Regions from separate parts of the Cytobacillus sp. GQ23 genome, predicted to be linked through region 1. Evidence: riboswitches for the same ligand, from Rfam matches in the RefSeq annotation. Region 1 holds a riboswitch; the other holds the start of a gene.
What was found. A riboswitch is a leader RNA that binds a small molecule or an ion and turns the genes downstream of it on or off. The one in region 1 is predicted to bind S-adenosylmethionine.
Positions count from the first base shown of each region.

Region 2: it holds a riboswitch for S-adenosylmethionine, as region 1 does, so the genes downstream of both, AC6CHU_RS07850 (O-methyltransferase) here and AC6CHU_RS24805 (2,3-diketo-5-methylthiopentyl-1-phosphate enolase) in region 1, are expected to answer to the same signal.

Region 1 is NZ_JCAXER010000046.1:1,405-8,662, forward strand. It holds gene AC6CHU_RS24795 (methylthioribulose 1-phosphate dehydratase) at 1-409, opposite strand, end outside; gene AC6CHU_RS24800 (2-hydroxy-3-keto-5-methylthiopentenyl-1-phosphate phosphatase) at 406-1,068, opposite strand; gene AC6CHU_RS24805 (2,3-diketo-5-methylthiopentyl-1-phosphate enolase) at 1,061-2,293, opposite strand; SAM riboswitch class I at 2,380-2,482, opposite strand; gene AC6CHU_RS24810 (pyridoxal phosphate-dependent aminotransferase) at 2,570-3,742, opposite strand; gene AC6CHU_RS24815 (carbon-nitrogen family hydrolase) at 3,886-4,671, shown strand; gene AC6CHU_RS24820 (DUF2087 domain-containing protein) at 4,705-5,286, opposite strand; gene AC6CHU_RS24825 (methylated-DNA--[protein]-cysteine S-methyltransferase) at 5,403-5,903, opposite strand; gene AC6CHU_RS24830 (PAS domain-containing sensor histidine kinase) at 5,918-7,258, opposite strand, start outside.
Region 2 is NZ_JCAXER010000007.1:99,325-106,582, forward strand. It holds gene AC6CHU_RS07835 (Ger(x)C family spore germination protein) at 1-863, opposite strand, end outside; gene AC6CHU_RS07840 (GerAB/ArcD/ProY family transporter) at 860-1,957, opposite strand; gene AC6CHU_RS07845 (spore germination protein) at 1,979-3,535, opposite strand; SAM riboswitch class I at 3,707-3,813, shown strand; gene AC6CHU_RS07850 (O-methyltransferase) at 3,921-4,499, shown strand; gene AC6CHU_RS07855 (PH domain-containing protein) at 4,526-4,909, shown strand; gene pdxR (MocR-like pyridoxine biosynthesis transcription factor PdxR) at 4,932-6,302, opposite strand; gene AC6CHU_RS07865 (GNAT family N-acetyltransferase) at 6,395-6,967, shown strand; gene AC6CHU_RS07870 (aminotransferase-like domain-containing protein) at 7,048-7,258, shown strand, end outside.

The DNA.
Region 1 (7,258 bases):
TAAGGACAGCATCCTCCTCCCATTTATTAAATGCTTTAATGAGCTCTTGCCCCTGAAATGTTACTGCCTCCTGATCTCCATATATTTCTGAGATAACATTATTATCGATTGTATGTACATGAAGACTGCATTCAGCTTTTGTTTTACTGTATATTTCCGTATGCAGAAGTGTTTCAGCGGATGGCTTTAAATGAGTTTCTTCCACCGGACGGCCAAATTCATCCACTAGCAGGAAGTCTTCGGAAGTGCGTTTTCTTTTATCCTTTCCGCTTGCAGTTACAAGGAATTGAAGCGGATTTGAACTGACCTTAATGGCCAGATTTCCGCTCGTCCCCATAAACCAGTCCCTTGCTGCGAGCTCGTCTTTAATATCGGCGAGCTCATTCCATTTTTCCTCAAGTGTGCTCATACTCTCACCTCATTTAATTTTTTTATAACTTCTATGCAATCATAGAACGTTTCAAATGAATTGTGATTAAGGTTCATCTCTTTGCTTTTCTCCAGGAGCAGATCTCTTGCTATGACAAAGTCCGCCTGTTTTGCAGCCTCAAGGTCAGTTACTGAATCTCCGATAACGACTTTTAACGTGTCCTCATCCTCCAGCCTCCTCATAATGGAGGGCTTGCAGCATCCGCAATTATTTTCACATTTTTCATCACAGCTGTGGGGCCATAAGATTTTTATTTTATCGCCGCTAAAATCAGAACTATTGCAGAACACTGCTTTAAAGGGTCCATATTTCTCCAGTACAGGAGTCACAAAAAAATCTATCCCCCCGCTTACTATATAAAGCGGTATATTTTCTTGTGCCAGGTAATCGGCAAAAAGCTGAAACCCATCTCTTATTTTTGCATTTTCCAGGATGAAATCTGTGAGATCTCCTTTCAAATTGCTAGGGAGAAGGGAAAACATCTTTCCTACTCCCTCTTTAATAGAAATCTCCTGATTCAGAACTTGATTTTTTATTCCTTCCCATTGGGGAGGAGCAAAATGTTTCATAATATTGATGATGTTATCACTTTCGGTAATAGTTCCATCAAAGTCGCAAAATACCCCTATTTTAGCCATTCTTAACAGCCGCCTCTTTTGATCCCCACAAATCGATCGCGCTTTTTAATTCGGTGAAGTCTGAAGGAGCATCAGCCAAAGAAACTCCCTTTAAAGTCAAATCAATCGCCTGGCGGAATGCCAAACCGCCTCCTCTTGCCCCATCTGGATGCCCGTGTATCCCGCCTCCGGCATTGATTACACTGTCTATTCCGAAGTCTTCGAAAAGCAAAGGCACTAAACCCGGATGAATGCCGGCTGAGGGTACCGGAAAAGATCTTTTGAAGGAATCTTCCGCATTCAGGTTATCAGCAATGGATAATGCCTGTGTCTTTTCAAGAGCAACAGACCCATAAGGAGATGGGAATAAAGATAAGTCAGCACCCGAATATCTGAGCAGCTTGCCCAAAAGTAAAGGATAAGAGATTCCATAAAGGCTTGAAGCTGAAAGAGCTCCGCTAACTGCAGGATGTGCCATGATAGGCAATTCAATTTCATTATCTTCTCTTAAGGACTGCAAAACATCGAGTCCATAAGAAAATACATTGAACAGCAGAAGATCTGCACCAAGACTTGCTGCCTTCCTTGCCTTGTCTTTTAATTCAAATGTTCTGCCTGTTAAATTCACAGCATAAAGGGTTTGATGGCCCGTTTCCTCGTAAACTTGCCTTAACACCTTTTTTCCTTCTGCTATCCGGGCTTCAAACGGTGTAAGGCTGTTTTCAAATAAAATTTCGTCATCTTTTACAAGATCAATGCCCCCATAGGCCTGTTCTCTTAGCTGTGAAGTCAAAAAATCCATATCTTTGCCGAGCACTCCTTTGAAGATGCTCATCAAAAGAGGTCTGTCATACACATTTAATTTCTCTCTCAGTCCTTCAATTCCAAATCGAGGTCCTGGAAAAAAGCTTTTAAGTTCATTGGAAAACTCTAAATCCAGCAGTTTTATCTTTCCGTCCAATGACAGTTTTCCAAAAACGGTTGTTAATATTGCCGGTAAATCAGGACTAAAATTAACAGCAGGATAGGCGATCTTAATGATCGCAGCTGTTTCCTTGCTTCCTGTATTTTTTGTCGCTCTTTCAACAGAAACGACCCTGCCTTTATGCTTCTCCAGCTGAAGCTTTTCAAGCACGGGCAAATGGGTCCATGATCCCACCGTTAATCCTAAAGCAATCTCCTCTGCTTTTTTCTCGGGATTATGTTTTTCATCATGTATCAGATACGCTGCAATAATCTCACTCATTAATCTTCTTCCTTTCAATTTCAAAGAATGGAAAAAATAAAAAAACCTCTTCAAATAAGAAGAGGTTAGCATAACAATCTAACATCTCCTTATCTTTCAGCTATTAGCTGCAAGATTTAGCACCGTGCTTTTGTTAAGTCGGTTGCCGGGCTTCATAGGGCTAGTCCCTCCGCCTGCTCTTGATAAGAAAACGAAATCGAGTATTCAGTTAATTTAGAAATTTAATTAAAATTATGACAGTGCTATATACTTTTGTCAATTGAATTTTTGAAAAAATTAAAACAAGCTTAATTTTTGTATTCGCTCCACCGCTTCTCTAAGTCTTTCTTCAGATGTCAGCAACCCGACTCTTACAAATCCTTCTCCAAAGGGGCCAAAGCCGTTTCCGGGTGCCACTGCAATATGCGCTTTTTCAAGGAGATACTCAGAAAACTCTTCAGATGTAAATGATTCAGGAACCTTTAGCCATGCAAAAAAGGAGCCTTTTGGCGCTTGTACATCCCACCCAATTTCCCTGAGACCGGAAATGAGGGTATTCCGTCTGGACTCGTAGATCGAATTCAACTCTTTTACACAATCCTGAGAGCCTGACAGAGCAGCTGCTGCAGCTTCCTGAACAGCTCCAAACAAGCTGACGTAAAGATGATCCTGCATCAGGTTCAATGCTGCGATAACGCTTGCATTTCCAGCGGCAAACCCTACTCTCCAGCCAGCCATATTAAAGGTCTTTGATAGAGTATAAATTTCAATTCCAACCTCTTTTGCTCCTTCTGCCTGAAGAAAACTGACAGGGTTTTTTCCGTCGAATCCAATTCCTCCATATGCAAAGTCATGGACTACGCATATCTCATGCCTTCGGCTTAATTCAACTGTTTCCTGGAAAAATTCTTTGTTTGCGATTGCTCCAGTAGGGTTATTTGGATAATTAAGAAACATCAACTTGGCTGCTTTAAGCTCCTCAGCCGGCAAGTCACTATATACTGGCAAAAAGTTATTTTCTTCCCTCAGAGGCATTGTCACCATTTCTGCTTTAGCCAGCGCAACTCCTGACCAATAATCAGGATATCCCGGGTCTGGAACCAATATCCTGTCCCCAGGGTTTAAAAGACATTGGGGGATTTCAACAAGCCCTGCTTTGCCTCCAAAAAGAATGGCTATTTCAGTATCGGGGTCTAATTCTACACCATATTCCCTTTTATAAAAGTCAGCTGCTGCCTTTTTTAAATACGGGTAACCCTGAAAAGGAGAGTACTTATGGTTTTGAGGGTTATCGGCTGCACGTTGAAGACTTTTGACAATATGATCCGGGGTTGGCAGATCTGGATTTCCCTGTCCCAAATTGATGACATCATAGCCCTGTTCAAGTTTTTTTCCCACCTTCGCAGTCAAAGAAGCAAAAAACTGTTTAGGAAGACTTTTTAAAAGTTCAGATTGCGGATAATTAATCAAATTGTTCACCTGCTTAAAAAAAGGATTGAAAATATAGTCCCAAATGATATAACGTAAATGGTAAGTTGTAAAGTAAAATTTAGAAAGTTTTTATCTATCGGACTAATCATAACATAAGGAAAAGATGATTGTGGGGGAGTAAAGTGAAATTAAGGATTGCTTGTTTGCAAATGGATATTGCATTTGGAAAACCAGAGAAGAATTTTATTGCGGCCGAAGCCATGATTAATAAAGCTCTTAAATCTGATCCAGACGTTTTAGTACTACCTGAACTTTGGACGACAGGCTATGATTTGACCAGATTGGATGAAATAGCAGATCCGGATGCTGCTTTTTCACTGGCATTTTTGAAAGAAATTGCAAAAAAAAATAAGGTTTACCTGATTGGCGGTTCTGTAGCCAAAAAAACAACTGATGGCATTTACAATACTCTGCTGATTGTAGACCATAATGGTGAGCTTTTGCATGAATACAGCAAGCTGCACTTATTCAAGCTTATGAATGAGCACCTCTATTTGAAAGGAGGGGCAGCAAGGGGAGGATTTTCCCTGGCCAACAGGAAGTTTGCAGGAATGATTTGTTATGATATCCGTTTTCCTGAATGGCTGCGTACCCATACAGCGGATGGTGCAGAAGCAATATTTGTAGTAGCACAATGGCCATTGGCACGGCTTGCTCATTGGCGTGCGCTATTAATTGCACGTGCTATTGAAAACCAGTGCTATGTCATTGCCTGCAACCGTTCCGGCTCTGATCCTGCTAATGTCTTTGCAGGTCATTCAATGATTATTGATCCATGGGGGGATGTGCTTGCTGAAGGCACTGAAACTGAAGAAATTCTGCATGCTGAAATTGACCTGGATAAAGTGAAGGAAGTCCGCGGCTTAATTCCGATTTTTGATGACCGCAAAACGGATTTTTACCGCTGAAAATGTTGCAGAGGGCCCTGTCAGGGCCCCTGCTTATCCTTCTATTTTTGCCCACATTTCTGGAGGGTTTAATTCGTAAATCCCATTCTCGCGGTACATATAATGGTTGATTATGAATTCTCTGCGTATAGTTGCATAATCTTCATGAAACTGTTTGATGTATTCGTTAAGCTCTTTTTCTTCATATTTTTTACCCATTTTCAAGCCTTTAATTAAATGTTCAAAAACCATGAGTTTCTTCTTTCTCTGGGCAGGAATATTCTTCAGTTTTCCATCCCTGGTAAAGAAATTTTCAATAACCTTCTGGTTTTCTGAATTTTGTTCCTCCATTTTTTTAACCTCCTCTTTGTCTGCCAATTTTGCAAGAACCCCTGATTGGTGTTTCAATACGGATTCATTTAGATAAAAATACACAGTATTTTTATCTCTTCTTTGATAAACAAGGTTTATTTCCCGCAGTTTATTCAGGTGATGCGTGATAGTAGGCGGGGTTAAGCCGAGCTTTCCGGCTATAGCCTGGCCATGCAGCGGCCCTTTGGCAAGGAGAAATACAATCCGGATTCTGGTAGGGTCTCCCATTGTCTTATAAAATGCTACTAAACGATTTAATTGCATAAGTAAAGTACCCCATTTCGATTTTTATCTAATTAGATAGTAATCGAATTTAGTTCATTTCGTCAATAGAATTTAAATAAACCAAAAAAATCACCTTGAAAGGGTGATTTTGATAACTATTTAGCATAATGGGCTCCTTCAAGGGATAATAAAATTTCTTTAATTTCTGTCCTGCTTCCCGCATAGCCAGTTAAAGATTTATTTTTGCCGATAACACGATGGCAAGGAATAATGATTGGAAGGCGATTGGCCTTGTTTGCCTGTCCAATGGCCCTCACAGCTTTATCTTTCCCTATCCCGGCAGCGATTTCCTGATAGCTTCTTGTTTCGCCAAATGGAATGAGGCAAAGCTCTTTCCATACTGCTTTTTGAAAATCCGTTCCATTGGGCTCTATAGGGATATCAAATTCCTTCCTATGTCCGTCAAAGTATTCCTCAAGCTGGAGAGTACACTTTCTGATTAAAGTATTAGAAGGATCAAATTGCAATGATGATACCTCTTCCCCTTCCATAAAATCATCTTCCCCCATGTATATAGCCGAAAGAATTCCATTTTCTGCTACGATGTAAATATCTCCGACCGGTGTCATTTTTTTAGAATAAACTCTGCCTGTCATATTAATTCCCGCCTTTATAATAAGGGCAAATAGATGTGGAAAACAGTTCCTTTTCCCAATTTGCTTTCCACTTCAATTGTTCCCTTGTGCTCTTCTATAATTTTATATGTAACCATTAAACCAAGTCCAGTGCCTCTTTCTTTTGTAGTATAGAAAGGCTCACCAAGCTTTTTTATTTTATGCGCAGGAATTCCTGTTCCTTCATCCCTTATGGTAATGTGAACTTTATGACCAGGGCCCTTTTGAACGGATACGGTAATATAACCGCCTTTAGGCATGACTTCAATTGCATTTTTAATGATGTTGATAAAGACCTTTTTCATTTGATTGGTTTCGCAGAAAACCTTGGGCAAATTTTGTTCATAATAAGTTCTGAATTGAACATTATGAAGCACAGCCTGTGCACTAAGGAGATCGACTGTTTCTTTCATGATTTGTGAAATGTCTTTTTCTATAAATTTGACAGCTTGAGGCTTAGCGAGAATGAGAAATTCATTAATAATGGAATCAATCCTGCTGAGCTCAGTGGTGATTACATTGAAATACATCGTATGATCTTCTTTTACACTGCTCTCCAACAGCTGTATAAACCCTTTAAGAGCCGTCATTGGATTTCTTATTTCATGTGCAATCCCTGCAGCCAATTCTCCAATAACATTCAAGGTATCTGATTTCCGAAGCTGTTCTTCCATTTCCAGCTTCTCAGTTATATCTTTAAATGTACTCATACTGATATTAGAAAAAATATTATGCTTGTTGGAAAACTCAAAGAATTTCTTTCTGCCTGATTTTAAAGTAATGGAAAGATTCCCGTCAGATTGGCCATCTGTGTGTATGTTTCTTAATTGCTCTTTTAATTCATCATCGGTTATATTGCAGTCATTCAAAATACTATGAAGTGACGCTCCGATAAGATCATCCTTTTTCATCTGCAGCATTCTCTGGCCCGATTGATTAATATCAACTATTTGAAACTGATCGTTCCAGAGAAGAATACCTTCAAGTGCTCCTTCAAATATCATGCGAAATTTTTGTTCGCTTTCCCTTAAGCTTTTCTCCATGGCATGACGCTCACTTACATTTCTGAAGATTGTCATATGGTAGCCTTCAACGGAGTTTAATTTCACTGTAAACTCCAATGATTTAAACTGGCCATTGGGCATCAGAAAAACAAGCTCATCCCGTATACTTCCTTTAACGAACATCTCTTTTACAATGCTTTTGTACCTTTCCGATTTTTCATAAACAAAATCTTTTATCTTTTTATTGAGAAGCTCATCATGGGTACATTCAAATATTCGGCAAGCGGCTTCATTCGCATCGATGATTTCACCGCCGCCACCCCAAAAAATAAT
Region 2 (7,258 bases), on a different contig from region 1:
ATATCTCCCTCAAGCCGAATGTATAGATTCATGATCCAGCGTCCATCTTTGATTTCGGGGCTGAATTTAGTGTTGCCCAGTGTCGGAGTCATGGTAAGTTTTCCGTTTGCCCCTTCAGGTTTAACAGATATGGTGCTTCTTTTTATCTCGTCTTTTAACCATAGCAAGCCTCGGCTTTCCTTTAAATCCAGGGTTCCTGCCATTTTATCTTTTTTGAATATAGCGGCACCAGTAATTACAGGTATCGTTTCATTTGGCTTTCTGGAGCTTTCTGTCTGCTCTAATTTTTTTATATAAGGCATGGACACACTTTCAGATTCTTCCATGAAGCCTATATCTACATCCCTTAGCGTAGTTTGTGTTCCATCTTCATCCTGAGATAATTTTTTTAGGGCATCTCCAGAGTACCTCTCTAAAGGAGGAATCAAAGTCAGCATTTCCTTGGCTTCGGCTTCACTTACAAATAATAAAGAATTGCCCCTTGGACTTGGATGCCGGGCTAAATAATCTATATCTTCCCGTATTCCTTTTTGAGCAAGCCCTTTTCCAAAGATAAATATTTTACATTGGCCCCAAAACAACCTTCTCGGCACATTTATTTGCAGCAGTGATATGGCATTAGCCAGATTATCCCCTACTCCTTCCCGAACGAAAGTTGAACCTGAGCTGGGATCTTCTCCCGTTTCTCCGCTTGAAATGGCACGGGGGATGAACAACTGTACAGAAACTCTTGTTTTCCCATCTTCCAGTCTGTCAATTGCAGCTGCCGTAATGATGGCCAGTTCATTCATTTCCACTCGATCTGAGCAGCCGCTGAGAATTGCAGCGCAGAAACAAATGGTGATCAGCAGGCTTTTCTTCAACCGCTCTCCCTCCATTTCCTTTGTGCCATGGCAATAAACAGCAGAAATAGCGGGAGTACAGTTTGAACGATGACAAAATAAAAAGGCTGAATCCTTGTAGAAAATTCGACCACTGACAGGATATTAGGAATATCCCAATAACTTAAAAAAATCAGAAGCAGTGCCAATGGAAATACAATTGGCCGATAATCTGAAAGCTTTAATAATTGTGCAAGACCCAAGCTGATAGCATATAAAAAAACAGAGACCTTCACAAAGCTTCCTAGTACCCACGAAGCTGTAATGATAACTTCAAAGTTCTCGAAAAAACCAAATACACTGATGGCACGGACGATTGAATATACAGGATAAAATTGGTTAACAGATGAAACCCCTAAAAAAGTAAGAACAAAAAAATTAACATATAAGAGGAGCAGCACAATATACAAAGCTGATTTCATCCCCGACCTTAATCCCTTTTTTGAATCACTGATAAAAGGAAAGATAAAGGCAAGAAGAAACAACTCACTGAACCATGAGCTATGCACCAAACTCCCTTTCATAACAGGGAGCAATCCATTCTCTAAAACTGGCCTCATATAGCTAAGATCAATTTCCTTAAGCAATAAGAGCAGTGATAAAGAAGTAACCATGAATAAAGTTGTGCAAATTACTGCAGATCTGGCCATTACTTCAATCCCGCCACGAACCGCCAAAGCACTGACAAAAACGATAGTAATGGAAAAAATGACGGAAGGCGTCTGCAGCATCACGTTGCCGGTAATGAAATCTGAATACTGTCTGATGACAATGCCTGTAGTATGCAAGTAAAAGGAAACAAGAAAGAAATTAAAGAGTTTACCAAGTGCTTTTCCAAGTATTTGCTCACTGTATTCGATAGGGGTCATCCTTGGAAATAATTGATGAAGCTTCCATGCAATGAATACCGTGATAAAACCGATTATAGAACCTGCTATAGGCGTCATCCACATGTCATGCCCGGCTAACCTTCCCGATATGGATGGAATCGAAAGCACACCTGTGGCAATGATAGCCGGGACAATTAAAAATTCCATTTGCAGGGCCGATATTTTTCCCTTTTCCAGCATGTCCATCTCACCGCCATTTTGACTTATTTACCTGCCGCTATTTTCAGGACCTGGTTTTAAGCTGGACCCTTGTTTAGTTTTGTTGTATTTTCCTGTGGAATGAGCGCGCTGATTCATTTTCCATAAAGGCGAACGAAAGAGTGTGTCCTTTACCGCATTTTTTTGCAGTGTTGATACAGGAGTCAGGTATGGTAAACCGAATGATCTTAGCTCTGATAAATGGATGACGAGCAGGATTAGTGCAAGCATTACACCTATTAATCCTAAAGCGCCGCCAAGGAGTATGATGGGAAACCTCAGTAATCGAATGGCAAGTCCCATTGAATAACGGGGGATCATGAAAGATGCAATACCCGTAATACTCACTACAATAATCATAGGTGCAGAAACAATCCCCGCTTGAACAGCTGCCTGACCAATTACAAGGGCACCCACAATACTAACAGCTGAACCTACTTGTTTTGGAAGGCGTATCCCGGCCTCTCTCAGTCCTTCAAAAGCAACTTCCATTAGAAGGACTTCCACAATGGCAGGGAAGGGGACACTTTCTCTGGAGGACGCAATGCTAAGCATCAGGTCCATGGGAATCATTTCCTGGTGAAATGTTGTTATGGCAACATATATGGCAGGAAGGAATAGGGATACAGCTAAGAAAAGAAACCGAAGAGACCGGATGAAGGTACCAATCCAAAACCTTTCATAATAGTCCTCCTGTGATTGAAACAAACTGAAGAAACTCACGGGAGCAATTAAAGTAAAAGGTGTCCCTTCAATCATTAATACTGCTCTTCCTTCAAGTAAATTTGCACATACCACATCCGGACGTTCCGTGTACAATAACTGGGGAAAAGGAGAATACGGGCTATCTTCAATGAATTGTTCGATATAGCCGCTTTCCAGTACTCCGTCAACAGTAATGCGATTAAGACGGCTTTCTATTTCCTGTATCAGAGTTTTATCCGCTATTTCTTCAATATATGAGATAACTACCTTCGTCTTCGTATATTTGCCTACATGCAGAGTCTTCATTTTCAGTCCCGGGTCTTTAATGATCCGGCGCAGTAAAGATGTATTGACACCGAGTGATTCAGTAAAGCCTTCCCTCGAACCCCGAATGGAGGTCTCAGCCTGCGGTTCTTCTATCGAACGCTTTTCAAATTTGGCTAATCCCAGTGAAAGAGCTTCATCATACCCATCAAAAAGCACTATTGGGTTCCCGATGCTTATTGAGTCGATACAGTCAGCGGTTGTTGCCAATCTTTTAATACTTGAAATCGGCAATCGGTTTTTCACAGTATGAAGGAAGTCGTTTTCGATATTCATGTTTTGATGCAGTAAGGTTCCAAGGACCAGCTCGTCAAGCTTTTGGGTATCACTTAATCCATCTATATAAATTATGGCTGCGTCAATTTTATTTAAGGCAAAATAACGGAAAATCACATCTGAACTCTCTCCATAAAGTGAGGAGAAAAATTGTATATTGTCTTCCAGCTTTTTTGATAAGAGGATGTCCTGTGATGTCAACTCGGGCTTAATCTGTTTTTTTACTCTTTTTTTTGAAGGACTCCTTTTAAATCGAAACACCACAATTTCCTCCTCAGGCAATATGTATATCCTTAAATTTCCTTAGAATTGAAATAAATATACAGGAAGGCAGAATCATGCGTTTCTTACATGGCAATAAACCACCAAAGTCTTGCCATCTTGCTAAAAATATGCAATACTTGATTGAAAATAAATTAATATACATACAAATTCTTATCCAGAGAGGTGGAGGGACTGGCCCTGCGAAGCCTCAGCAACCCCTGATTATGTCAGGAAGGTGCTAATTCCAACAGAGTTGACGCTCTGGGAGATAAGAGGTCGATTTGATAAGTTAAGGCCTCTTATAAAGGGGCCTTTTTTGGTGCTCTTTTATGCTCCCGTGCTAAGTGTTTAATATAGTACGAAGAAAGCGGAGGAATGACAAATGGAAAACAGCGTTATACAGGTACCGGAAGCATATTCGAGTATATTACAGGAATCTGCTGTGATGGGCTTCGGGCAATCATGTGATAAAAAAACAGGATTTTTACTAAAGGGGCTGGCTGCCTCCAAACCGGGTGGAAGCTTTTTGGAGCTGGGGACAGGTACGGGAGCTTCTGCTTCATGGATAATGGATGGGATGGATGAAAGCAGTAAGCTTACGACCGTTGATATAGATTTGAACGTGCAATCCATTGCGAAAAAATACCTCGGAAAGGACGCCAGAATCACATTTTGCTGTGAAGACGGAGCAGCTTTTATTCGAAATCTATCTGAGCGATTCGATTTTATTTTTGCAGATACGTGGCCCGGAAAATTCGAGCTCCTGGACAAAACCCTGGACCATTTGAATGTTGGCGGTTTTTATGTGATTCATGATGTGTTTCCGCAGCAGAAATTGCCTGAAGAATTTAGAATCAAAGCTACTAAACTTCTCAAAACTCTGCAGGACAGACCAGATCTCGACATTACCGAATTGGATTGGTCTACCGGACTGATACTCGCAGTGAAGACTGCAGTTTGACAGAAGAGATATGAGGAGGGGATCCCATGAGTAGCATTATAAATTCGTTTGGAACTGTGCTGCATGAAGAAGAAAACATTATTGAATGCTTAACCTGTTCATTAGTATCGCATTACTGTTTAGCCCCGCTGCCCGGATTGCTGGCGGCAACAAATAAAAGGCTGCTATTTTATGGATTATCTGCATCTGAATCAACAAAGGAATTAGTTGAAGAATTTGCATATATCGATATAACTTCCATTAAAGAAAAGAGGGGAATAACGGGCAAGCATATTCATATGTACTATAACGATGATTTTTTTAAATTCCAGCAAATCGAGGGGATGAATATGTTTGATTTTATGGCAGCGGTTAAGGAAAAGCTCTGCACGATTACAGATCCGGCAAAAGAGCGATATCCCGTAAGATAAGCGCCCTTTTAGCGGATAGATGTTAAACATTTAAATAATTTTTCCAGGTATTAACCATTAATTGGACCCCCTTCTCAATTTCGTCCATTGAGGGTGCCCCATAGCCAAGCATCACATGGTTGGCGGGTTTGTGAAGCTGGTACATAGGCGAAACAGCATCAATTTCAACTCCCGCCGACTTTGCCAGTTCAATTGCTTTAGGTTCATTTAATCCTTCTGGTAATATCACGATAATGTGCAAACCTGCTGTATCACCAATTATGTCAAAATGCTCTCCTAAATGCTTTGACAGGCTTTCGATTAAACAGTTCCTCTTGGCCCGATATAACGTTCTCATTTTTGCTATATGAGATGTATAAAGTCCTTCTTCCATAAATTTTGCAGCAGCCCGCTGGTCGATTCTTGAAACATTAGACTTTTGATTAGCATTAAATTCTTCATATCCCTGCTGCAGTGATGCCGGCATAATCAGATAGCTGATCCGAAGTGCAGGGAGCAAAGTTTTTGAAAAGGTGCCAAAGTAAAGAACGCGTCCGCTGGAATCCAGATGGGCCAATGACGAAATCGGTGTCCCTTTATAGCGGAATTCAGAATCATAGTCATCCTCAAGAATGTAAGCGTCCTGTTTCAGTGCCCAATTTAACAGTTCAGTCCTTCTGGCAATAGACATAATTGTACCAGTAGGGTATTGGTGGGCCGGTGTTGTATATAATAGTTTTACCGGCTTATCAGGTACACAGCATCCTTCATCGTTCACAGGAATAGGATGATATTCCAGCTGCAATTGCTCAAAAACGGATCTTGCCCTAATGAAACCCGGATCTTCTATTCCGACGGCTTTTCTCTTGAAAAACAAACAGACATTCAGTAACTGCTGTTGAAATCCGCTGAATAGATAAACCTGTTCCGGCTTGCAGGCCAATCCTCTGGCTTGCTGCAGGTATTGTGCAATCTGCACCCGCAAAGAATAGTCACCCTGCCACGGAGCATTGGCGGCATTGGATTTATTAAGCTCTTTTCGATAAAGTCTGTTCCAGTGTTTATAGGGAAAGGCAGAGGCATCAATCTGCCCGTTTTTAAAATTTATTGAAGACTCACCATGTACTTCTTTTTCCAATTCTACTGATCCATGCTCATTATAGTGCCATTCATCCTTAATTTCCGAAACAAAATATCCTCTTCGTTCCACTGTATAACAGTACCCTTCACTCTGGAGCTGTTCATAAGCCGTTTGAACAGTCACGATGCTTACGCTTAACTGCTCGGCGAGTTGCCGCTTTGAAGGAAGCTTGGCATGAGCAGGCAGCTTTTTATCAAAAGTCGCCCTTCGGATTTGTTCATAAATTTGCTTATATTTTGCTTTATGATTCGAAAGAAGAATTTGAAGCTCCATTAAATCATTCCCTGGTATTATATTAAAATTCATATTTGGTTATTTTTATCATACCAGAAATCGATTTTAATAGATGCAGGGAGAGTGATAATATGAAAAAATTAGAAAACAGTTTAGTGCAGTTAATTCCGATAAATCTCGAGCATGTAGAGGGACTTTATAAAGCTGCCCAGGATAAAAGAATATGGGAGCATATGTCGGTTGATTTAACTGACAAAAGCCGGGTTATTCAGTATGTTGAAGATGCAATCCAAAAACGGGAGAGAGGAACTGATTTTGCGTTTGCAATTGTTGATAAAAAATTAGGAGAAATTATCGGTGCTACCTGGTTTCTAGATATATCATCCCAGCATAAACGGCTTGAAATCGGGTCCACATGGGTGAATCCTGCTTATTGGAGCTCAAATATTAATACTAACTGTAAATATTTATTATTAACATATTGTTTTGAAGAACTTGCCCTTAATCGTGTACAAATTAAAACCGGGCATGAAAACCTCCGTTCACAAAAAGCGATCGAAAGAATCGGTGCTGTTAAGGAAGGCATTCTTCGAAATCATATGATAAGAAAAGAAGGAGCAATCCGTCATACGGTTCTTTATAGTGTCATAAGGGAAGAGTGGGGCAAAGTAAAACGGCATTTTGAAGAACACTTGCTTTATTAAAAGCAGTTTGAATAGATGGAGCATCTCAGCCAAGAGGTATATAATCGATAGTAAAAGCGACTAGAAAGGTGTGGGTAGAAGTGAAAGCCGCTTCTTTTTTTCCTGACAACATCAAATCAGCACTTCAGAATACTCCTCCCGGGGAGTGGATTCCTGAGATTCCGGATGAGTGTATACGCCTTCATTGCGGCTATCCGGCTCCTGCCCTGATCCCTTATGAAGAGATGAAGGCAGCTGTAAACGGTTTATTAGAGAAAGAACATGATTTGCCGCTCCATTATATTGGAAGCC